One region of the Leptotrichia sp. genome, then DNA from elsewhere that is predicted to be linked to it. Evidence: riboswitches for the same ligand, from Rfam matches in the RefSeq annotation. Region 1 holds a riboswitch; the other holds the start of a gene.

Region 1 (11,966 bases):
AAATGGGAATTAAGGATAACGATGGCGTTCAGCCAGGCAGACTTGCTAATAAAATTAGTAAATTAAAAGAACAAGGGGTAGGAATTAAGGAGCTTGAGCGAGAAATTGATATGAGAATTCCTGCGAACAGGCTTTTCGGTGAAATCTATCAGAAGTATGATGAAGTTTTGAGAGCAAATAATGCGATGGATTTTTCAGATTTGCTTTTAAATGCGAGAAAGCTGCTGGATGATGCTTTTGTGCTGGAAAAAATACAGGAAAGATATAGATATATTGTGGTGGATGAATATCAGGATACTAATGATATTCAGTATGAAATGATAAATTTAATTGCGGCAAAATATAGAAATATCTGTGTCGTAGGAGATGAGGATCAAAGTATTTATGCATTTCGTGGAGCAAATATTAATAATATACTGAATTTTGAGAGGGATTACAAGGAAGCGTTTACAGTAAAGCTGGAAAGAAATTATCGTTCTACAAAGAAAATACTGGATACAGCCAATGAGCTTATTAAAAATAATAAAAGTTCAAAAGGGAAAACGCTTTGGACAGATGGTTCAGATGGTGAAAAGATTAAGATTTATAATGCAGCAACTGTTTTTGATGAAGCAGATTTCATTGTGACAGAAATGAAGAAAAAGAAAAAAAGTGGTGCTGAGTATAAGGATATGACAATTTTATATAGAACTAATGCACAGTCAAGGGTACTGGAGGAAAAGCTTTTATCAGCAAATATTCCATATAAAATTTATGGTGGTATGCAATTTTTTCAACGTAAAGAAATAAAAGATATTTTGGCATATTTAAGTCTTTTAAATAATAAAGATGATAATCATAATTTTTATCGTGTAATTAATGTTCCAAAACGTTCGGTAGGAGAAAAGACGCTAGAAAAAATACAGGAAGTTGCAAATAAAAGAAATATTTCAATGCTTGAAGCACTTCGTTATATTGATGAAATTCCAGTAAGAAATGCTACAAAATTGGCATTACGAGAATTTTATAATATGATGCAAAGTATTTATTCAAATCTTGATGAGATGTCAATTAAAGAAATATTCGATGAAATATTGATTAAAACCCATTATATTGATTCGATTGAAGATAATAAGGAAGACAGAGTTAGAAATATTGAAGAATTGTTAAACAGTATTACAGAACTTGAAAAGCAGAAGCCAAATATGACTTTAAATGAGTATCTTGATATGATTTCATTGAGTTCGGCAACTGATGAAATGGAAGAAGATGAAAATTATGTAAAACTTATGACAATTCATAGTTCAAAAGGATTGGAATTTGATTATGTCTTTTTAGCTGGAATGGAGGATGGATTATTTCCATCAATTTCCTTTGATGCACCTGAAGAAGAGCTGGAAGAAGAGCGTAGACTTTGCTATGTAGCTATAACTCGTGCTAAAAAGGAACTGTTTATTTCCTATTCCTCATCAAGAAAAGTTTGGGGAAAAGATGACAATTTACGTCGTCCATCAAGATTTATCTATGAAATGAAGCAAGACAATCTGGAATATGTTGGTGGAAGTTATGCAAGCCTAAGAAAAAAATCACAAGCTCCAAGAAGTTTTTCACCTAAAGTAGAAAATTTTAATCCATTTTCTAAAAATAAATTTGGAACATTTGGTAAAAAGTCAAGTATTTCTCAGTCTGATTCAAATGAAGATTCTAAATATAAAGTTGGAGATGTAGTTAAGCATAAAAAATTCGGACGTGGAAAAATAAAAAAAGTGGATATGAAAAGTATGATTGTGGAATTTATGGTTGGTGAGAAGAAAATAGCATTGGTTTTAGCGGATAAAATTTTGGAAAAATAAAAAATAGTATTATTGCAGTAAAAGCCTTTTTATTTTATTCAAAGAGGTTTTACTGTATTTTTAGTATATTTTCAAAGGATAAAGGATTATAATTGAATATACAAATAAAAAAAGTATAGGGAAGGAGAGTATGATTTTTACATAATTTGTAATTATCATACAAAATAAAAATGAAAAATTTAATATTATCGACAGATTCATATAAAATTACTCATCCATTTCAATATCCAGAAAATATGACGTATATGCACGATTATATCGAGAGTCGTGGTGGCTTATACGGATATGTGAAATTTTTTGGACTGCAATATTACTTAATGGAGTATTTGACAAAAAGAATTACAAATGAAATGATAGATGAAGCCAAGGAAATTTGTGAATTACATGGATTGCCATTTTTTGAAGAAGGATGGAGATATATCGTAGAAAAGTTGGATGGGAAGTTGCCGCTTAGAATTAGAGCTGTGCCAGAAGGAAGTATTGTGAAAAATCATAATGTGCTGGTTACAGTTGAATCAACTGACAAAAATGTGCCTTGGATTGTGGGCTGGGCGGAAACATTACTGTTAAAAGTATGGTATCCAATTACAGTTGCTACATTTTCATACAAGGCAAAACAGATTATAAAACACTTTTTGGAAGAAACAAGTGACAATGTGGAAGCAGAATTGAAGTTTAAATTGCATGATTTTGGTTATCGTGGTGTTTCCAGCGAGGAAAGTGCTGGAATTGGCGGAATGGCCCATCTTACAAATTTTTATGGGACAGATACCTTAAATGCACTTGTCTTTGCCCGTAAATATTATAATGAAAAAATAGCAGCTTTCAGTGTGCCTGCTTCTGAACACAGTACAATGACTTCATGGACTCAGAAATATGAAAAGGAAGCATACGAAAACATGCTTGATAAATTTCCTAAAGGAATTGTTTCAATTGTGCTTGACAGCTATAACTTTTTTAATGCGGTAGAAAATATTATCGGAAAAGATTTGCGTAAAAAAATACTTGCAAGAGATGGAATGGTTACAATACGTCCAGATAGCGGAGATGCAATTACGAATATTCTATTTGCACTTGAAAGTCTGGAAAAGAATTTTGGCTATACTATAAACTCCAAAGGATATAAAGTGATTAACAAAGTTCGTATTTTACAAGGTGATGGAATTAATGAAGATACAATCTGGGATATTTATAAATCTTTAAAGGATAATAAATATTCTGCTGAAAATGTTACTTTGGGCTGTGGAGGATCACTTTTGCAAGGAAATGAAAAATCTAGCATTAACAGGGATACCCATAAATTTGCTATGAAATGCAGCTGTATAAAAATCGGTGATGAAGTTAGGGATGTTTACAAAAATCCTATTACCGATAAAGGAAAAGTGAGTAAAAAAGGACGGCTTGACTTGATAAAAAATAAAAATGGAGAATTTGAAACAGTAAATATTTCAGATTTGCCTGAAAATCAATATCATAAAGATTCTGTGATGGAATGTGTTTTTGAAAATGGGAAAATTTTGAAAACATATACTTTTGAAAAAGTAAGAGGAAATGAAGATTTATTATATAAGCCAACTTTGATAAGAGAAGTATCAAAGTAAAAGTAAATAATAAAAAATAATGATTAATCTGCTATTCAAATGGGAAATAATATAGGATTACGAAAGAAGGAAATAAATGAAAAAAATATTATTATTAGGAGCGGTTGCAATATTGGCAGTCGCTTGTGGAAACAAAGTAAAAACAGAAAATAAAACTGGACAAAATGCAGAATATACGCAATATTTAGACAGCTTGAAAGCTGATAACAATTTAAAAATCACAATGGGAAAAGTTCCAGTAACAATTGTCGGAAAAGAATTGAAAGTTGGAGATAAAATAAAGGAAGTGCCTTTGGTTATAAATTCAAAGCTGGATGAAAAAAATATATTTGAAGATAAAAATATAAAAGTAATTTATACAGCACCGTCGCTTGATACAAAAGTTTGTTCACTACAGACAAAACATTTGAATGAAGCCGCAAAAACTTATCCAAATGTAAAATTTTACTCAATAACAGTTGACACTCCGTTTGCACAGGAAAGATTCTGTACAGCCAATGAAATTAACGGATTAAAGGCAGTTTCTGACTTTAAATATCATCAATTTGGTATTCAGAATGGATTTTTTGTAAAGGAAAAAGGACTGTTGACAAGAGCATTGATTATAGTAGATGAAAATAATAATGTAAAATATATTGAATATGTACCTGAAGAAGGGAAAGAGGCAAATATTGACAAAGCATTAAAATTTTTAAAAAATAATTTGATAAAAAAATAAAACTTTGAAAATTTGAAAAAATGAGGTATAATTAATTGAAAATAAATTTTTTGGAGGAAAAATGAAAAAAATAAAACTATTATTTTTATTTGCAATTTCTACAGTGATTTTCACTGCCTGTGGAGATAAATACAGCATAGGAAATTTGAAAAAAAATGATAAGCTTTTAAAAGAGACTATCATAAAATGTAAAGAAAAAAAAGATGAGAAAATTTGTAAAAACGTGGAACAGGCACAGAATGAGCTGGCACAGGAATGGTGGAACAAAGTAAAACCTGAAGTTTCTACAAAAGTTGAAAAAATGTCAAAAGACATGATGGCAGGAAATGTTAGCTCAAGTATGGAAAGCACACCCGAAAAACTATGGGAATGGGAAGCAAAACATCTTTCAACAACACCGCAAAAGGCTAAAGAAGTAACATTACAGCTATTTAAGCAACTTTCACAGCATATAAAATTTTTAAAATTTGATTATGATTTGAAAAATGTAAAGACAGGACAGACAAGTGCTGGAAGAAATTATGCTATTATACCGACAAAGAGTAGAATTTTAACGCAAGGTAAAGAAATGGAATTAAATCAAAAGACTTTAGCATTTGATGATAAAGGAAAATGGTATTTAGTAAATATCGATGATAAAACTAAAATTATCTTAAAAGAATTATATTCAGATCTTGCAGATGTAAACATAGAACAATAATAAATAAAAAATACTGGGGAGCAGATTTGCTGAGAATTAAACCCATATAACCTGATACAGATAATACTGTCGGAGGAAGTATTTTATATAAAATAAAAAAATCATACTAACTAAAGTAAAATAATACTAAAATTATTTTAAATAGTTTATAAAAATATAGGATCTCCTTTTGATAAGGAGATTTTTTTGTTTTAAATTAATTTTGCTATATTAGTACTTTTTTAAATGAAGGCTAGTACAAAAAAATGTCGTAAACTAGCCATAGGTTGTAGGATTTACGGAAATGAGCAATCCTACAAAAATAAAAAAGAAAGAACATAGTAATTAGTTAAATAATTATGAAATAAATATTAGACCTGTTCGATAACTATACAAACTTAGAATTTAATAAAATAAATATCTTGAAGCAAGGGGTCTTGACCCCTTGTATAGATAAAAAAACTTAGGTTATCGAACATATCTAATGATTAATCTGCTATTCAAATGGGAAATAATATAGGATTACGAAAGAAGGAAATAAATGAAAAAAATATTATTATTAGGAGCGGTTGCAATATTGGCAGTCGCTTGTGGAAACAAAGTAAAAACAGAAAATAAAACTGGACAAAATGCAGAATATACGCAATATTTAGACAGCTTGAAAGCTGATAACAATTTAAAAATCACAATGGGAAAAGTTCCAGTAACAATTGTCGGAAAAGAATTGAAAGTTGGAGATAAAATAAAGGAAGTGCCTTTGGTTATAAATTCAAAGCTGGATGAAAAAAATATATTTGAAGATAAAAATATAAAAGTAATTTATACAGCACCGTCGCTTGATACAAAAGTTTGTTCACTACAGACAAAACATTTGAATGAAGCCGCAAAAACTTATCCAAATGTAAAATTTTACTCAATAACGGTTGACACTCCGTTTGCACAGGAAAGATTTTGTACTGCCAATGAAATTAATGGATTAAAAGCAGTTTCTGACTTTAAATATCATCAATTTGGTATTCAAAATGGATTTTTCATAAAGGAAAAAGGTCTTTTAACAAGGGCACTTATGATTCTTGATGAAAATAATACTGTAAAATATATTGAATATGTTTCTGAAGAAGGAAAAGAAGCTGATGTTGAGAAAGCATTGAAATTCTTGGAAAATAATCTGTTAAAAAAGTAAAAATTTTGAAAATATAAAAATATGAGGTATAATTAATAAAAATGAATCTTCTGGAGGTAAAAATGAAAAAAATTATTTTATTATTGTTAGTTGTTTCAGCTGTTACATTTGCTGCTCCTGCAAATAAAAATAGAAATCAAAACTTGAATACAACTGTTCAAAATAGTAAAAAAGGAGAAACAGCACAGGAAGCTTGGGAAAGAGTAAAACCTGAGATTAAAATACGGCTAAATAAAATTTCAAAAGATTTGGTTGCAGGAAATTATAAAGCAAGTTTTGATGAAATGCCAGAAAAATTTTTAACATACTTGGCTAAAAAGGGATCTATGTCTGTAAATGAACTTAAAAATGTAACTATAAAAACGATGAATAAACTAACAGATAATATGAAAATAATTGAAAATACCTCTGATTTTGAAAATGTTAAAGTAGGGAAAACTGAAACAGGAAGAAATTATGCAATCATACCAACCAAAGTTACAATAATTTATAATGGACAAAAAATAAATGGCGAAGGAAAAACAATGGCATTTGAGGATGGAAATAAATGGTACATTATCAATTATGAAAAAGAGTATATGATTTTCTTAAAGGATGTGTATCCAGACTTAGCTAAAATAAAATAAAATAGAAATAATGAAAAATACTGGGGAGCAATTTTTGCTGAGAATTAAACCCATGTAACCTGTACAGATAATGCTGTCGGAGGGAGTATTTTATATAAAATAAGAAATAATTTTAAAGTTATTTTGTATATCTTTTTAAATTATTTTAGAAAATTTATAGAAATATAGAATCTCCTTGTGATAAGGGGATTTTTTTATACAAAGAAATTTTAAATAAAAAAACAGTTTTAAGGAAAGGGATGATGGATTATGGAAAAAAAAAAAATTAATGCAAGTATTGCAATTCAGGTATTGCCAAATGTTGTAGGAAATGAAGAAATTGTAAGAGTTGTTGATGAAGTTATTGAATTTATTAAAAGCAAAGGGTTAAAAATGAATGTTGCTCCATTTGAAACGACGATAGAAGGAGATTTTGACGAACTTATGGAGATTGTTAAGGAATGTCAGGTTGTGGCTGTGAAGGCGGGGGCTGAAGGTGTAATGTCATATGTAAAAATAAATTATAAACCGAAAGGAGATATTTTAAAGATTGATGAAAAAATTTCAAAATATAACAGATAAAATTGCACCAAGTATTATTATTGCTGTATTGCTGATAATTTGGCAAATTTTGTCAATGGTGAATATTATTCCAAAATTTATGTTGCCGTCGCCATTTGAAGTTGTAAAAGCGTTTGTTTCGGATTTTCCGTTACTTATGGAACATACAAAAATTACACTTATTGAAGCGTTTTTGGGACTTGGACTGGGAATAGTTCTAGGATTTGTTGTGGCGGTTGTTATGGATAGGTTTGAATATGCATATAAAATGATTTATCCTGTTTTGGTGATTACGCAGACAATTCCGACGGTTGCTATTGCACCGCTTTTGGTACTTTGGCTAGGATATGGAATATTGCCAAAAATTACGCTTATTGTTATGACTTCGTTTTTTCCTATAACTATTGGACTTTTGGATGGATTTCGTTCGGCTGACAAGGATATGTTAAATTTGTTAAAAACGATGGGAGCAACGCCATTTCAGAATTTTATTCATGTCAAATTGCCAGGATCATTAGGATATTTTTTTGCAGGGCTTAGAATTTCGGTTTCATATTCTATAATCGGGGCAGTTGTGGCTGAATGGCTTGGTGGATTTAGCGGACTTGGAGTTTATATGACAAGAGTGAGAAAATCGTATTCATTTGATAAGATGTTTGCAGTAATTTTTCTTATCTCTGCAATAAGTTTGCTGCTTATGTATCTTGTAAAAAAAATACAGAAATGGTGCATGGTTTGGGAAAAGTAAATTTTTAAATAAAAAAATTCAAAATAAAAAATAAAGAGAGGTATAAAAAATGAAAAAAATTTCAAAAATTTTAATTTTATGTTTAATCTTGATTTTGGCTGTTTCGTGTGGAAAATCTAAAAATAATCAGAAAATAAAAATTGTACTGGACTGGGTGCCAAACACTAATCATACAGGGCTTTATGTGGCAAAAGACTTAGGATATTTTAAGGAAGAAGGACTGGATGTGGAAATTGTGCAGCCGCCTGAAGGAAGTACAACTGCACTTATTGGAGCTGGAGGAGCAGAATTTGGAATAAGTTTTCAGGATACGTTGGCAAAATCGTTTGCAAAGGAAAATCCTGTGCCAGTGACAGCTGTTGCAGCAATTCTTCAGCATAATACATCTGGAATTATTTCATTGAAGAAAAAAGGCATTGATTCGCCAAAAAAACTGGAAGGTAAAAAATATGCCACTTGGGAAGACAACATTGAGCAAGCCATTTTGAAAAAATTAGTAACAGATGATAAAGGAGATTTTTCCAAAGTAAAATTAATTCCTTATACGATAACAAATGTCGTAACTGGTTTAAAATCTGATGTTGATGCCGTTTGGGTTTATTATGCGTGGGATGGAATTGCGACAGAAAGAGCAGGACTTCAGACAAATTTTCTAAAAATACGAGACTATGCTAAAGAACTTGATTACTATAGCCCAGTAATTATTGCAAATAATGACTTCCTGAAAAAGAATCCTGAAATTGCAAAAAAAGTTTTAAAGGCAATAAAAAAGGGGTATGAATATGCAATGAAAAATCCAGAGGAATCAGCAAAAATCTTGGTAAAAAATTCTCCAGAACTTGACATAAATTTGGTAACAGCCAGCCAAAAATGGATTTCTAAAGAATATCAGTCAGATGCAAAGGAATGGGGAATAATTGACGGAAACCGTTGGAACAGATTTTATGAATGGCTTTACAAAAATAAGGCTATAGAGCGTGAAATACCAAAGGATTTTGGATATAGTAACGAGTATCTGAAATAGAAAATTTGACTCTTATAATAACAAGGGGTCAAGACCCCTTGTCAGAGTGAGGAGAAAAATATTAAATTTGAAAATAAAAAAATGTTGCATTTAATATTGCAATTTATATTATAAATTATTAAAATATGTTATATTAAGGAGATATTAAGTGAAGAAAGACAAAAAGCTGGAAATAAAAAATATTTCCATTTCTTTTGAAAATAAAAAAGTTTTAGAAAATGTTTCGATTGATTTGTATGAAAATGAGCTGGTTTGCATTTTAGGAGTGAGTGGTGCTGGAAAAACAACGTTGTTTAACATTATTGCAGGACTTTTAAAGCCTGATTGTGGAAATGTGAAAATGAGTGGAGAAGATATAACTGGAAAATCTGGGAAAATAAGCTATATGTTGCAAAAGGACTTGCTTTTACCTCACAAAAAAATCATTGACAACGTGGCACTTCCGCTTGTAATAAGGGGGGAAAATAAAAATAAGGCACAGGAAATTGCAAAGCCGTATTTTAAAGATTTTGGATTGGAAGGTACAGAAAATTTGTATCCAAGTAAACTATCAGGCGGAATGAAGCAAAGAGCGGCATTGCTTAGAACATATTTATTTTCCAGCGAAGTTGCTCTCCTTGATGAGCCATTCAGTGCATTGGACGCCATTACAAAGAATAAAATTCATAGCTGGTATTTGGATATTATGAAAAAAATAAAAATGTCAACTTTATTCATCACTCACGATATTGATGAAGCAATATTGCTTTCTGATAGGATTTATATTTTGGCAGGAAGTCCAGGAAAGATTATAAAAGAAATAAAAATTAACTTGAAAAAAGATGATAATAAAGTGTATAATAATGAAGAGATTATAATGTCAAAAGAGTTTATTGACTATAAAAAGGAAATATTGAAATATTTGTAAAAAATTATTGAAAGGAAATTTTAGAAAAATGGAAATAAAGCACTTAGAAGGAACAGGATTTTTTATATTTGGAGAAAATGGAGATGAACTGGCAAAACTGACATATAGAAAGGAAGGAGAAAAACTGTTTTTTGAATCAACCGTAGTTTCTCCTGAATTAAGAGGACAAGGAATTGCAGGAAAATTATTTGATGCTGGTGTAAAATACGCAAGAGAAAATGGGTATAAAATTGTACCAATTTGCAGTTACATAGTCAAAAAGTTTGAAAGTGGAGAATATGATGATTTAAAGGCATAATTCATTGAAATTTTTTAGAATTATATAGATTTAGAATTGGAGAAAATAAATATCTTGAAGCAAGGGGGCTTTACCCCTTGTAGAAATAAAAAAGATATATCTATTTTAAAATAAATTTATTTTACTATTTAGAATAAAAAATAAGTTTCAAGTAAAATATGGAGAAAGAAGGAAATTTGCATGAAATTGGGGATTGTCGGTTCAGGGATGATTGTCCAGGAATTTTTGCCTAGTCTTGTTCGGTTGGAAGGGCTGGAAATTGTGGGGATACAAGGAACAAAAAAGAGTATTGGTAAAGTTGAGGAAATTTGTCTAAAATATGGTATTCCAAGATTTACTGATGATTTTAACAAACTTTGTGAATTTGGAATTGATACTGTTTATATTGCTGTTCCGAATTTTTTGCATTTTGAATATTGTAAAAAAGCATTGGAAAAAGGCTTGAATATCATTGTCGAAAAGCCAATGACAGCTAATTATAGACAAGCTAAGGAATTGTCAGATTTGGCAAAAGAAAAAAAACTGTTTTTATTTGAAGCGATAACGACACTTTATTTTGAAAATTATAAAAAAATAAAAGGCTGGATTGGGAAAATTGGAGATGTAAAACTTATTCAAAGCCAGTATAGTCAGTATTCCAGTAGATATGACGCTTTTAAGAGAGGTGAGATTTTGCCTGTATTTGATCCGCAAAAAGCTGGCGGAGCATTGATGGATTTAGGACTTTATAATTTGCATTATGTTCTAGGGCTTTTTGGAAAGCCTGAAAAAGTGAAATATTATGCAAATCTTGAGAGAAATATTGACACAAGTGGAGTTCTTATGATGGAATATGAAAATTTTAATGCTATGTGTGTATGTGCAAAAGATAGTGAAGGCAAAAGAATAGGTGTAATTCAGGGAAGCAAAGGAAAAATTATAAGCGAAGAAGCTCCAGGACTTGTTGGAAAAGTTACGTTGAAACTGTATGATGGAACGACAGAAAGCTTTGATGATGGATTTTCAAAGGACAGGGTTGTACCTGAATTTAAGGCATTTATTCGTACAATAAATAAAAATGACTTGGAATTTTGCTATAAACAGCTGGAAAAAAGTCTGCTGGTAAGTGAGGTGCAGACAAAAGCTAGAATTGAGGCGGGAATTAGGTTTCCACAAGACTAGAAAATTTTAAAATTAGGAGAAAGAATGGATAAAGAAAAAGTTTCAATAATTGTGCCAATGTATAATGCGGAAAAATTCATCAGAAAAACAATAGAATCAGTTATTTCACAAACTTATCAAAATTGGGAGATGCTTATCATAAATGACGTTTCAACAGATAATAGTCTTGCAATTGTAAGTGAATTTGTGAAAAAGGATGAAAGAATAAAAATTGTAAATACTGAAAAAAATGTAGGAGTAGTAAAGGGAAGAAATTTTCTGATTGAATTGGCTAGCGGAAGATATATCGCATTTTTAGATTCTGATGATTATTGGCATAATGAAAAATTGGAAAAGCAGATAAAATTTATGAAGGAAAAAAATGCGAGCATTAGCTGTACGGAATATACTAGGGTTAGGGAAAATGGTGAAAAAATAAACGAAGTTATTATAAAACCTGAAATTTCCTATACGGATATGTTAAAAAATAACTATTTGGGATGCCTGACAGTTATGTATGATGTGAAAAAAATTGGGAAGCGATATTTTAAAGAGCTTGAAAAAAATGAAGATTATGTACTTTGGCTGGAAATTGTGAAGGATGTAAAAACAATTTATGGATTAAAGGAAAATTTGGCATATTATCGCGTGCTGGATAATTCACGTTCAA
Region 2 (11,966 bases), on a different contig from region 1:
GGGAAAAGAAGTTCAAAAGAAATGTGGAGAGGGATATTGAGGTTTATGAGAAACTTTTTGAGATGGATATTAGTGTGATTACGATTTGGGAATGTGAAATTAATAAAATACAACGAAATGAAGAATATAAGGAAAAATATTTGAAAATTTTGAAGGATAGAATCGAAAGAGTCTTTAATTATGAAGAAAAAGACATTTCAGTTCAGATGGAAGTTGCAGAGAAAAATAAGAAATATCCAAAAATTTAAGGAGCGAAGTAATGAAAAGTAAAATACTATTGATTTTTTCAATCTTTATACTTTCTTTTAATGTTTTTTCAACTCCAAATTCTAATGAGAAATTTAAATTGGCAAAATCATATTTGGAACAGAAAGAATATGTTAAGGCTGAAAAAATATATTTGGAATTGGCTAAAAAGAAAGATGTTCATGCGATATATAATTTAGGTTATCTTTATATGGAGCAAGGGAAAATAATAGAAGGTGAAAAATATTATAAAATGGCTGCTGATATGGGGTATGATGATGCGATGTTTAATTTGGCAATGTTTTATGATAGACAAAAAGATTATGATAAAGAAAAATTATATTTAGAAAAATTGGCTGCAAAAAATCAAAATGATGCAATATTTCAATTGGCAATTATTTACAGACAGGAAGGAAATTATCAGAAGGCTGATGAACTTTATAAGCGATTATTAAAAGAAAAATATCAAGAAAGTGAAGTTTTCTATAATTTAGGAGTTTCTTGCTACTATCAAAAAAAATACGATGAAGCAGAAAAATATTTTTTGAAGGCAATAGAACTTGGAAATAACGATGATCCTGAATATAATTTAGGAATTTTATATAAAGTTCAAGGGAAATTTGCACAAGCTAAAAAATATTTGATACCGTTTGCTCAAAAAGGTAAAGTAGATGCGATGATAAATGTAGGAGCAATTTATCGAGATGAAAAAAATTATAGCAATGCTAAAAAGTATTATAAAATGGCAATGGATAGAGGTTCACGAGAAGCGGAAGCAGAATATAATACTATATTGATACTGGAAGAACACGGTTTATAAAATATGTGTTTAATAAACTAAGTTTTTTATCTCCACAAGGAGTCAAGACATATTGTTTCAGAATATTTATTTTGATAAATTCTGAGTTTGTATAGTTATCAAATAAATCTATAATATTAATTTAATAAAAAAAACAATATCTTATTTTAATAACAAGGGGATTTTTTACCCCTTGTTAGATAAGACAAATTTATTATTCAAAAAAAATTTAAACTATTTTTTACAAACTTTCTTCCGCTTCTTCAATTGTTTTGTATCCTTTTTCCAGCACAATATTTTCCAAATTATTTTCTGCTAAATTTATATTATTTGAAACGCAGTTTTGGATATATTCGTAATACAATTTTAAAGTTTTTATTGAATACGAAGACAATTCTCCCTTTAAATAAGTTTCAATTGAAGTGTAGTTTGGAGTATCATATTTTGAGTGTAAAGGACGACCTTTTGCGGTAAGTTTTGGATATTTTTCTATTATTTCTTCTTCCCAATGTAAATAAATTTTTACTATTTTTTTGATTAATTCTTTTTTTTCCTGGGGAATTTCAGGCAAATAGTTTTTGATTACTTCATATTCTTTTGGTGCACTATACTTCATCATTCTGGCATATTTATCCTGAACGATATTTTCGCCACGGTGTTTTGCTAAAATCAAGTCTTCCAAATAACTTTCCAAGATTTCATCAGGCAATGTTTCCCATTGGCTTCTTCTCATAATTTCAAATTCCTGTGGATTATCTTGACATTCTGCTCTTCCTTCTGTATGATGCACATTTTGAAAAAATTCCCATTCTCTTTTTAAAATTTGTCTAATAAAACTTTCTTTTTTACTAACTTCTATTTCCATTTTTGATTCTCCTATTTTTAAATCCATAATTATTTTATAAAATAATAGATATATGTTCGATAAACTAAGTTTTTTTTCTCTACAAGGGGTCAAGCCCCCTTGCTTTAGGATATTTTATTTATTAAATCCTAAGTTTGTATAGTTATTGAATAAATCTAATATTTTTTACATTAATCCATCGCAGGATTCCAGTTTCTTAACTTTTCGTCTTCTATTTTATTTTGCACAAAAGGCCCATAATCCTGTAAAAAATCGCTTGTTAATTGTCGTGGAACAATATTTTGATATTTCAATTCTAAAATTACATTAGCACTTATTTCTTCAATAATTTGAAATTTTCGGTTTACTGCACCAACTGGCAATTTTACTAATTCTTCAATTAGAAAATACGTTTTTTCTCCTAAAATTTTCAAATTTTTCAAGGCTTTTGGCATCCATTTATAAAACAGCTTATACTTTTTATTTAATAAAAAAATTATATGAATTGCCTCGTTTATAAACTCAGTTTCCGCTAGCCTTGCCGCCACAATCTCATTTCTTCTCATACACCGCAAATAGTTATACTGCCCAGATTGTGCCATTTTCATACATCTTGTGGCTATTTTATTAAGCCGTATATCTTCTGGAAAATATTTTTCCAAATCACTTCTAATTTTTGTAAATTTTCCCAAATTATCTAAAAAAACTTCGCCATTAACCGCCGTTGCAAGCAATTCTTCTGGAATCAATCTCCAATCATACAAATTTTCAGGTGCCTTCACATCCCCCAAAAACTTAAAAAACCAGTCATCCATATTCAGAACTCCACGTCGTCCATCTCCAAATTCACTCACATTCAATGCCCTAAATCCCAAGAATTCCTTAGGTAGCTCATTAAGCCTTTTTTGCAAATTCAGCCCATATTTCCCATAATCCTCCGAAGTTAGCCAAATACAGCAAGACGGTCCAAAATCATGATCCTGCGAAATCTCATCATCAAATCCAAAACATTCTGAACCTTCTCCCGCAAGTCCAGCCGCCATTTTTTCAAAAACTTCTGGAAACTCACTTTTTATAACTGGCAGATAAATTTCTTCAAAATATTTCCTTGAAAGTTCCAGTCCTTTTATTTTATTTGAATCCATTTTTTCTCCTTCTAAAAAAATCTAAACCATTTTTTCTTTTACAATTTCAATATTTTCCAAAATATTTTTATAATTATTACTTTCCTTTCCAAATGTTTTTTCACAGATTTTGGCACTTTCCTCGAATAATTCCAATGCCTTTTCGTATTCATTCTCTTCAAAATAAAAAGTTGCCATATTATTTAAGACTGCCGCATATAAATTGTGAGATTTTCCAACTTCCTTTTCAATTAATTTTAATGATTTTTGTAAATATTCTTCAGCTTTTTCAATATTTTTCACTTTCAAATAAGGCTGTACAAGATTACTCAATGTAATCGCATACTGAATTGGATTTTCCCCAACTTTTTCCAATACTTTCAGACTTCTTTCCTGTAATTCAATCGCCTCTTCAAATCTTCCAAGCTCCTGATAAAAAAGAGCCAAATTATTACATACGCTTGCATAGACATAATCATTTTGAAGATTATTAGCTTCATAAATTTTCATCGTATTAAGATAAATATCTTCTGTTTTATCATATTTTTTCATAAATCTGTAAACTTCCGCCAAGTTTAGGCTGCAAGTCGCATATGGAATACTGTCTTTTCCATACTTTTTCTCAATAAATCCTCGTGCTTTCAGCAAAGCATTTTTGGCTGTGTCAAATTCCCCAACATATTTAAGAGTTCCCCCAACTTCGTTCAAAATTTTAATATTCTCGTCACTTTCTTCTCCAAAAACATCTTCCGTAAGTTCTGCTAATTCCTTTAAAACTTTAACTTCCTCCACAACATTTCCCTGCTGCATAAGTTCTTTTCTCAAATTTGTCAATTCATTTATTCTAATTTTTTTTTCAAATTCGTTTAACATTTTAGATTTCTCCCTTTCACCAATTCTTTTTTATTTGAATATATTTCATTTTTAAATTTATTACTTAATAAAATTTTACCATACAAAATTATATTCTGCAACAATATAAAAAATAATTTTTTGAATCTATTGTATAAAAATTAAATATGTGCTATTATATTAAGTGTGAATAAAATATAATAAAATTAAATAATAAAACTAGTTACAAGGGAGTCAATAAATTGACTGAGAAAAGGATGTGAGCCTTGACCTTTTGACCTGATTTGGATAATGCCAACGTAGGAAGTAAGAAAGTTTATTTTAGATTACAAAGTATATACAAATTAGGTATATACTTTTTTTGTATTTGGAGGAAAATATGAAAAATGTATTGTCAATAGCAGGTTCAGATTGCAGTGCAGGAGCGGGAATACAAGCTGACTTGAAAACTTTTTCCGCAAATGAAGTTTACGGAATGACAGTTATTACAAGTTTAACTGCACAGAACCCGCAGAAAGTAAAGATGATAGAAAATGTCTCAATAGAGATGTTAAAAAGTCAGATAGAAGCAATATTAGATACTATAAAAGTTTCTGCCATAAAAATTGGAATGATAAATACTAAAGAAAACGGGAAAATAATATATGAATCTTTATTGAAATATAAAGCAGAAAATATAGTTCTTGATCCTGTGATGATTGCGACAAGCGGAAATTCTTTAATAAAAGATGAAACAAAAGACTTTTTAGTAAATAAATTATTTAAATTGGCAGATATAATTACACCTAATTTAGATGAAGCAAAAGAAATAGTAAAAATAATTTTAAAGAATGAAAATATAGAAAATATAGATAGTATAGAAAAAATGAAAACTTATGGAAAGATAATTGCAGATTTTACTAAAAAATGGGTTCTTGTTAAAGGTGGACATCTTTCAAATAGTGCAGTGGATATTCTTATGAATAGAGAAGAAATATATATTTTAGAAGGAGAAAAAATTTCTAGTAACAATACTCATGGAACAGGTTGTAGCTTATCTTCAGCTATTGCCTCTAATTTAGCTAAGGGCTATTCTATGCTGGACTCAGTTAAGAAAGCTAAGAATTTTGTCTTATGTTCAATAAGAAATTCAGTAGATTTTGGAGAAATAGCTGGGACAGTAAATCAAATGGGCGAAATATATAAAAATATTGATATAGAAAAACTTTATTAAGGGGAATATATGGACTTAAAAGACTGTAAAATTTATTTAGTAACCGATGAAAAAGCCTGTCTTGGAAAAGATTTTTATAAATGTATAGAAGAAAGTATCAAAGGTGGAGTAAAAATAGTTCAGTTAAGAGAAAAAAACAGCTCTACAAAAGACTTTTATGAAAAGGCATTAAAAGTAAAAGAAATCTGCAAAAATTATGGAGCATTATTTATTATAAATGACAGATTGGACATAGCACAGGCTGTCAAGGCAGATGGAGTTCATTTAGGACAGACTGATATGCCAATAGAAAAGGCAAGAAAGATTTTAAAAAATAAATTTTTAATTGGAGCAACAGCAAGAAATGCAAAAGAGGCTAAAAAAGCAGAATTATCAGGAGCAGACTACATTGGAAGCGGAGCTATTTTTGGAACAAATACAAAAGGCAATGCAAAAAAATTAGAAATGGAAGATTTAAAAAAGATAGTAAATAGTGTAAAAATACCAGTTTTTGCAATAGGTGGAATAAATATTAATAATGCATGTATGTTAAAAAATATTGGACTGCAGGGAATATGTGCAGTTTCAGGGATATTATCAGAAAAAGATTGTAAAAAAACAGTAAATATTATGTAAAAAAATTTTATTTAATACAAGGAGATGATATTATTATGTATAAAACACAGATGGAAGCTGCTAAAAAAGGTATTTTAACAAAGGAGATGAAAATTATTGCAGAAAGTGAATCTATGGATGAAAAAATTTTAATGGAAAGAGTGGCAAAAGGTGAAATTGCTATTCCTGCAAATAAAAATCATAGCTCTCTTTTAGCAAAAAGAGTTGGAACAGGCTTATCTACAAAAATAAATGTAAATTTAGGAATATCAAAGGATTGTCCTAATATAAATAGAGAATTGGAAAAAGTAAAAGTTGCCATAGATATGAAAGCAGATGCAATAATGGATTTAAGCTCGTTTGGTAAAACAGAAAAATTTAGAAAAAAATTAATCGCTATGTCTACTGCAATGATTGGAACAGTTCCTGTTTACGATGCAATTGGCTTTTATGATAAGGAATTAAAGGATATAAAGGCAGAAGAATTTTTAGATGTGGTAAGAAAACATGCAGAAGATGGAGTGGACTTTGTTACTATTCATGCAGGGTTAAATAGAGAAGCAGTAGAACTTTTCAAAAGGAATGAAAGAATAACTAATATCGTTTCAAGAGGAGGTTCGCTTATGTATGCCTGGATGGAACTTCACAATGCTGAAAATCCTTTTTATGAAAACTTTGATAAGCTTTTAGATATTTGTGAAGAATATGATATGACAATAAGTTTAGGAGATGCACTAAGATCAGGCTGCTTAAATGATGCAACAGATGCCTGTCAGATAAAAGAGCTAATAACATTGGGAGAATTGGCAAAAAGAGCTTGGAAAAGAAATGTGCAAATAATAATCGAAGGACCAGGACATATGGCAATAGATGAAATAGAAGCAAATGTGAAGTTAGAAAAGAAGCTTTGCCACAATGCACCTTTTTATGTGCTAGGACCATTAGTAACAGATATTGCACCAGGCTATGACCATATCACTTCAGCAATTGGCGGGGCAATAGCAGCTGCAGCTGGAGTTGATTTTCTATGTTATGTGACACCAGCAGAGCATTTAAGATTGCCAAACTTAGATGATATGAAAGAAGGAATAATAGCATCTCGTATTGCAGCTCATGCTGCCGATATTAGTAAAAAAGTTCCAAAGGCTATTGACTGGGATAATAGAATGGCAAAATATAGAGCAGATATAGATTGGGAAGGAATGTTTGCAGAAGCAATAGATGAAGAAAAAGCCAGAAGATATAGAAAAGAGTCTACTCCTGAAAATGAAGATACTTGTACTATGTGCGGAAAAATGTGTTCTATGAGAACTATGAAAAAAATAATGTCAGGTGAAGATGTAAATATTTTAAAATAGGAGTGTAAAATGGCAAAAATTAACGGAAAATATGAAGAAATTAACAATATTAACTTGCTAGATTATTTAACAAAAAATAAATATAGAACAGATAGAATTGTTGTTGATTTCAACGGAAATATAATAAAAAAGGAAGATTTTGAAAAAATTAATATAAAAAATACAGATAAGATAGAAATCGTATGTTTTGTTGGTGGAGGTTAATATATGGATTTAAAAGAAGAAGATTTGCTTAAAAGAAATGTGAAAGGTACATTTGAAAAATTAAAAAAGACAAAAATCTGTATTTTAGGCTTGGGAGGATTGGGTTCAAATGTGGCGGCTTTACTTGCAAGAGCAGGGATAGGATATTTAAAATTAGTAGATTTTGATATTGTCGAAGCAAGTAATTTGAACAGACAGCAATATAGAGTATCTCATATAGGAATGAAAAAAACTAAAGCTATAAAAAATATTATAAAGGAAATTAATCCTTTTGTAAAAATTGATATTCTGGATACAAAAGTGGATAAAGAAAATATATCTTCTATAGTTAAAGATATAAAAATTATTGTAGAAGCCTTTGATAGAGCTGAAACAAAAGCTATGGCAATAGAAAAATTGCTGACAAATAAAAATAAAATAGTTATATCCGCATCTGGAATGGCTGGTTTAGGCTCATCAAATGAAATTATTACAAGAAGAGTTAGAGATAATTTTTATTTGACTGGGGATAATTATTCGGATTATGAAGAATATTCGGGCATTATGTCAACTAGAGTCATGATCTGTGCCGCACACCAAGCCAATATGGTTTTAAGATTAATACTAGGAGAAGAAAAATGAAAGATAGTTTTAAACTTGGAAATAAAGAATTTAATTCAAGATTTATTCTTGGTTCAGGAAAATATTCAAATGAATTAATAAATAGTGCCATTAATTATGCACAAGCAGAAATAGTAACTGTTGCAATGAGAAGGGCTATCAGTGGAGTTTGGGAAAATATTTTAGATTATATTCCTAAAAATATAACTTTACTTCCTAATACTTCTGGTGCAAGAAATGCAAAAGAAGCAGTAAAAATAGCAAGACTTGCAAGAGAATGCACTCAAGGAGATTTTATTAAAATTGAAGTTATAAAAGATAGCAAATATCTTTTGCCAGATAACTATGAAACTATAAAGGCAACTGAAATATTGGCAAAAGAAGGCTTTATTGTAATGCCATATATGTACCCTGATTTAAATGTGGCAAGAGATTTAAGAGATGCAGGAGCAAGCTGTATAATGCCTCTTGCAGCACCAATAGGCTCTAATAGAGGACTGATAACAAAGGAATTTATACAAATTTTAATAGATGAGATAGATTTGCCAATAATAGTTGATGCAGGGATAGGGAAACCTTCTCAAGCTTGTGAAGCAATGGAAATGGGAGTAACCGCAATTATGGCAAATACTGCAATAGCAACTGCAAATGATATTCCAAGAATGGCAAAAGCTTTTAAGTATGCAATACAAGCTGGAAGAGATGCTTATCTTGCAAAAGTAGGAAGAGTTTTGGAAAACGGAGGCTGTGCCTCTTCACCGCTTACAGGATTTTTAAATGAGGTGGACTAATGAAACTAAAAAACATTAACTCAGATATTTTGAATAAAGTAATAAATAAAATAAATGATTATGACTACAATTCCTTTTCAGATGAAGATATAAAAAAAGCCTTAAATAAAGATTATTTATCCACAAGAGATTTTCAAGCTCTGCTATCTCCAAAAGCTATAAATTATCTTGAAGAAATGGCACAAAAAGCAAAAGAATGCAGAAAAAGATATTTTGGAAATTCTGTCTATATGTTTACACCTCTATATATCTCAAACTACTGCGATAATTATTGTGTTTACTGTGGTTTTAACTCGCATAATAAGATAAAAAGGGCTAGATTAAATTTTGAACAGATAGAAGCTGAATTAAAGGAAATAGCAAAAACAGGTTTGGAAGAAATACTTATACTTACAGGAGAAAGTGAAAAATATTCCAATATTGAATATGTTGGAAAGGCTTGTAAATTAGCAAGAAAATATTTTAATAATGTAGGAATCGAAATATATCCTGTAAATGTGGAAGACTATAAGTACCTAAATTCTTGTGGAGCGGACTATGTAACAATCTTTCAAGAAACATACAACGAAGAAAAATACCAAAAATTACATTTAGAAGGACATAAAAAAGTTTTTTCATATAGATTTAATTCACAGGAAAGGGCTTTAATGGGGGGGATGAGAGGTGTTGCTTTTGGAGCATTGCTAGGGCTGGATGATTTTAGAAAAGATGCTTTTTCAACAGGTTATCATGCTTATCTCTTACAAAAAAAATATCCTCATGCAGAAATTTCTATTTCCTGTCCAAGATTAAGACCTATTATCAATAATCTAAAAATAGAACAAAAATTTATCAGTGAAAAAGACCTGTTTCAAATTGTATGTGCATATAGACTATTTTTACCCTTTGCAAATATAACGATATCTACAAGGGAAAAGCCTAATTTTAGGGATAATATAATAAAAATAGCCGCAACAAAAATTTCGGCAGGAGTGGATACAGGAATAGGTGCTCATAGTGGATGTTCAAATAAAAAAGGTGACGAGCAGTTTGAAATAGCAGATAGAAGAACAGTAGCCCAAATATTTGAAAAGATAAAAAGTGAAAATTTACAACCTGTGATGAACGACTATATTTATTTAGAGGATAATTGATTATTATGGATAAAATAAAATTAAATATTATTAGTAACAGAAAATTATGTACTAATGGCAATCTTAAAAAGCAAGTTGAAAAAATTTTTTCTGATTATGAGAAAAAAATGATTCTAAAAAATTTTGAGATTACTGCACTTACTTTAAGAGAAAAAGACTTAGATAAAAATAAATATCTAAACTTAGTGAAAAAAATTTATCCTATTTGCCAAAAATATAAGATAAATTTAATTTTACATCAAAATTATGATTTAAACTTGGATGAAAAATATAATATTGAAGGTATTCATTTAAGTTATAATGTTTTTAAGTCTTTAGAAGAAAATATTAAAATAGGACTTATAAAAAAATATAAAAAAATAGGAGTATCTATACATAGTCTTGAGGAAGCTAAAAAAGTAGAAATTTTGGGAGCAAACTATGTAGTTGCAGGACATATATTTAAAACAGATTGCAAAAAAGGCTTAGAGCCAAGGGGACTAAAATTTGTTGAAAATCTATCATCTGTATTAAACATTCCTGTATTTGCAATAGGCGGAATAAATGAAAGAAATTCCCAGTCTGTTATTAATAGTGGAGCTTTTGGACTATGTATGATGTCAAGTCTAATGAAATATTAAACTATCTATTATGTTTTATATTAGAATAAGACAATCCTATTTTTCACAGCTTTTAATAAATTTATCAAAAATCTTTTGCATTTTTTGGTTTCCACGTACTGCCATCATTTCAGGATGCCATTGAACGGCATAAAAGAATTTGTGATTTTTGTTTTGAAAAGCCTCTATTATTCCATCGTTTGCTTTTGCAATCGAAGTTAATCCATTTCCCAAATCTTTTATCATTTGATGATGATAAGAATTTGTTCTTGCTTTTTTTCCAAAAATTTCAAATAAAATATTGTCCTCTTCAATGTTTATATCATGTGTTGGTAAGTCTGGAAGCCATTTTTGCATATGATTAATTGTTGTATCTATATATTTTACATCTTGATACAAACTTCCACCAAAATAAACATTTGCAATTTGAAGTCCACGGCAAATTCCCAAAATAGGTTTTCCAGTTTTCATAAATTCATCCAAGATTACAAGTTCAAATTTATCTCTTTCTGGTGTAATACTTCCGACTTCCTGCAAGCAATCTTCCCCATACAAAGCAGGATCAGGATCTCCTCCTCCCGAAAGTAAAAGTCCATCCAAAAGCTGTATTTGCTCTTTTATAACTTCAATATTTTCCGTTATTGGCAAAATAAATGGAATTCCTCCAGAATTTATGACAGCTTTGCTGTAATCTACTGAAACTATTGTTTTATGATCATTTAGTCTGTTTGGATTTAGTTCCAGCGAAGTGGTGATTCCTATTAATGGTTTTCTTTTGTTATTCATTTTTTCTGTTCCCTTCTTTACTTTTCTTTAACTTTTTAAAGCTACTTTTTTTATTTGAAATTTCTCACTCTTCCAAAAAAGTCGATAAAATTTCTATAAGTTACCATCTCGATTTCATTTTGAGAATATCCTCTCTTTTTCAAGGCTTTTTCCACATTTCTCAGCTCTGTAACATCGTGCAATCCCAAAAGCCCAGAAACTTCTTCCCCTTCTGGCGTATAATATTCTGCAAAATCAAGTCCAAATCCAACTTTATCCAGTCCAATTTTATTAGCCACATATTCCAGATGATTCAAAAGCATTTCCAAATTTTTTTCACTCTCATTTTGACTTACAAAATTATGATAACTGTTCATTCCAACCATTCCACCACGTTCACCAATACACAAAATCTGATCATCAGTCAAATTTCTCATTGCTGGACAAAGGCTTCTTGCATTTGAGTGGGAAGCAAAAAATGGTTTTTTAGAATGTTTTGCAATATCCCAGAAAGTTTTATCATTTGCATGTGAAACATCAAGCAAAATTCCAAGTTCATTGATAATTTTCACAGCATCAATTCCAAGTGGTGTAAGTCCTCTGTTTTTATCTCCACTTTGTCCTGTCGCAAAAGCATTCGTTTCATTCCAAGTCATTCCGATATGCCGTACTCCAAGCTGATACAGCAAATAAATATAGTCAAGTTTATCCCCAATTCCAGGAAGCCCTTCAATTCCAAGCACAACTCCAAATTTTTTATCCTTTTCATTCAGACTTTTTTCCATCATTTTAAAATCAGACGGCTCTTTTATTATTTTTATCAAATCCCTTGCATAATGCAATT

The links. Region 1 has a riboswitch for thiamine pyrophosphate ahead of ACO409_RS01940 (thiamine-binding protein). Riboswitches for the same ligand answer to the same signal wherever they lie in the genome.
Region 2: linked by a shared signal. The riboswitch ahead of thiD (bifunctional hydroxymethylpyrimidine kinase/phosphomethylpyrimidine kinase) and the one ahead of ACO409_RS01940 (thiamine-binding protein) in region 1 are both predicted to bind thiamine pyrophosphate.

What each region holds. Positions count from the first base shown of each region.
Region 1 is NZ_DBHIXN010000005.1:35,580-47,545, reverse strand. It holds gene ACO409_RS01970 (ATP-dependent helicase) at 1-1,832, shown strand, start outside; gene ACO409_RS01965 (nicotinate phosphoribosyltransferase) at 2,003-3,433, shown strand; gene tpx (thiol peroxidase) at 3,510-4,151, shown strand; gene ACO409_RS01955 (EexN family lipoprotein) at 4,213-4,851, shown strand; TPP riboswitch at 4,856-4,946, shown strand; gene tpx (thiol peroxidase) at 5,372-6,013, shown strand; gene ACO409_RS01945 (hypothetical protein) at 6,076-6,639, shown strand; TPP riboswitch at 6,651-6,741, shown strand; gene ACO409_RS01940 (thiamine-binding protein) at 6,889-7,200, shown strand; gene ACO409_RS01935 (ABC transporter permease) at 7,172-7,927, shown strand; gene ACO409_RS01930 (ABC transporter substrate-binding protein) at 7,977-8,951, shown strand; gene ACO409_RS01925 (ABC transporter ATP-binding protein) at 9,100-9,858, shown strand; gene ACO409_RS01920 (GNAT family N-acetyltransferase) at 9,887-10,156, shown strand; gene ACO409_RS01915 (Gfo/Idh/MocA family protein) at 10,337-11,317, shown strand; gene ACO409_RS01910 (glycosyltransferase family 2 protein) at 11,342-11,966, shown strand, end outside.
Region 2 is NZ_DBHIXN010000015.1:510-12,475, reverse strand. It holds gene ACO409_RS04455 (very short patch repair endonuclease) at 1-248, shown strand, start outside; gene ACO409_RS04450 (tetratricopeptide repeat protein) at 260-1,066, shown strand; gene ACO409_RS04445 (DUF4125 family protein) at 1,287-1,910, opposite strand; gene ACO409_RS04440 (DUF4037 domain-containing protein) at 2,081-3,034, opposite strand; gene ACO409_RS04435 (tetratricopeptide repeat protein) at 3,056-3,886, opposite strand; TPP riboswitch at 4,083-4,188, shown strand; gene thiD (bifunctional hydroxymethylpyrimidine kinase/phosphomethylpyrimidine kinase) at 4,245-5,078, shown strand; gene thiE (thiamine phosphate synthase) at 5,088-5,693, shown strand; gene thiC (phosphomethylpyrimidine synthase ThiC) at 5,729-7,030, shown strand; gene thiS (sulfur carrier protein ThiS) at 7,040-7,234, shown strand; gene thiF (sulfur carrier protein ThiS adenylyltransferase ThiF) at 7,238-7,855, shown strand; gene ACO409_RS04405 (thiazole synthase) at 7,852-8,625, shown strand; gene thiH (2-iminoacetate synthase ThiH) at 8,625-9,758, shown strand; gene ACO409_RS04395 (thiamine phosphate synthase) at 9,758-10,378, shown strand; gene ACO409_RS04390 (gamma-glutamyl-gamma-aminobutyrate hydrolase family protein) at 10,415-11,143, opposite strand; gene ACO409_RS04385 (dipeptidase) at 11,194-11,966, opposite strand, start outside.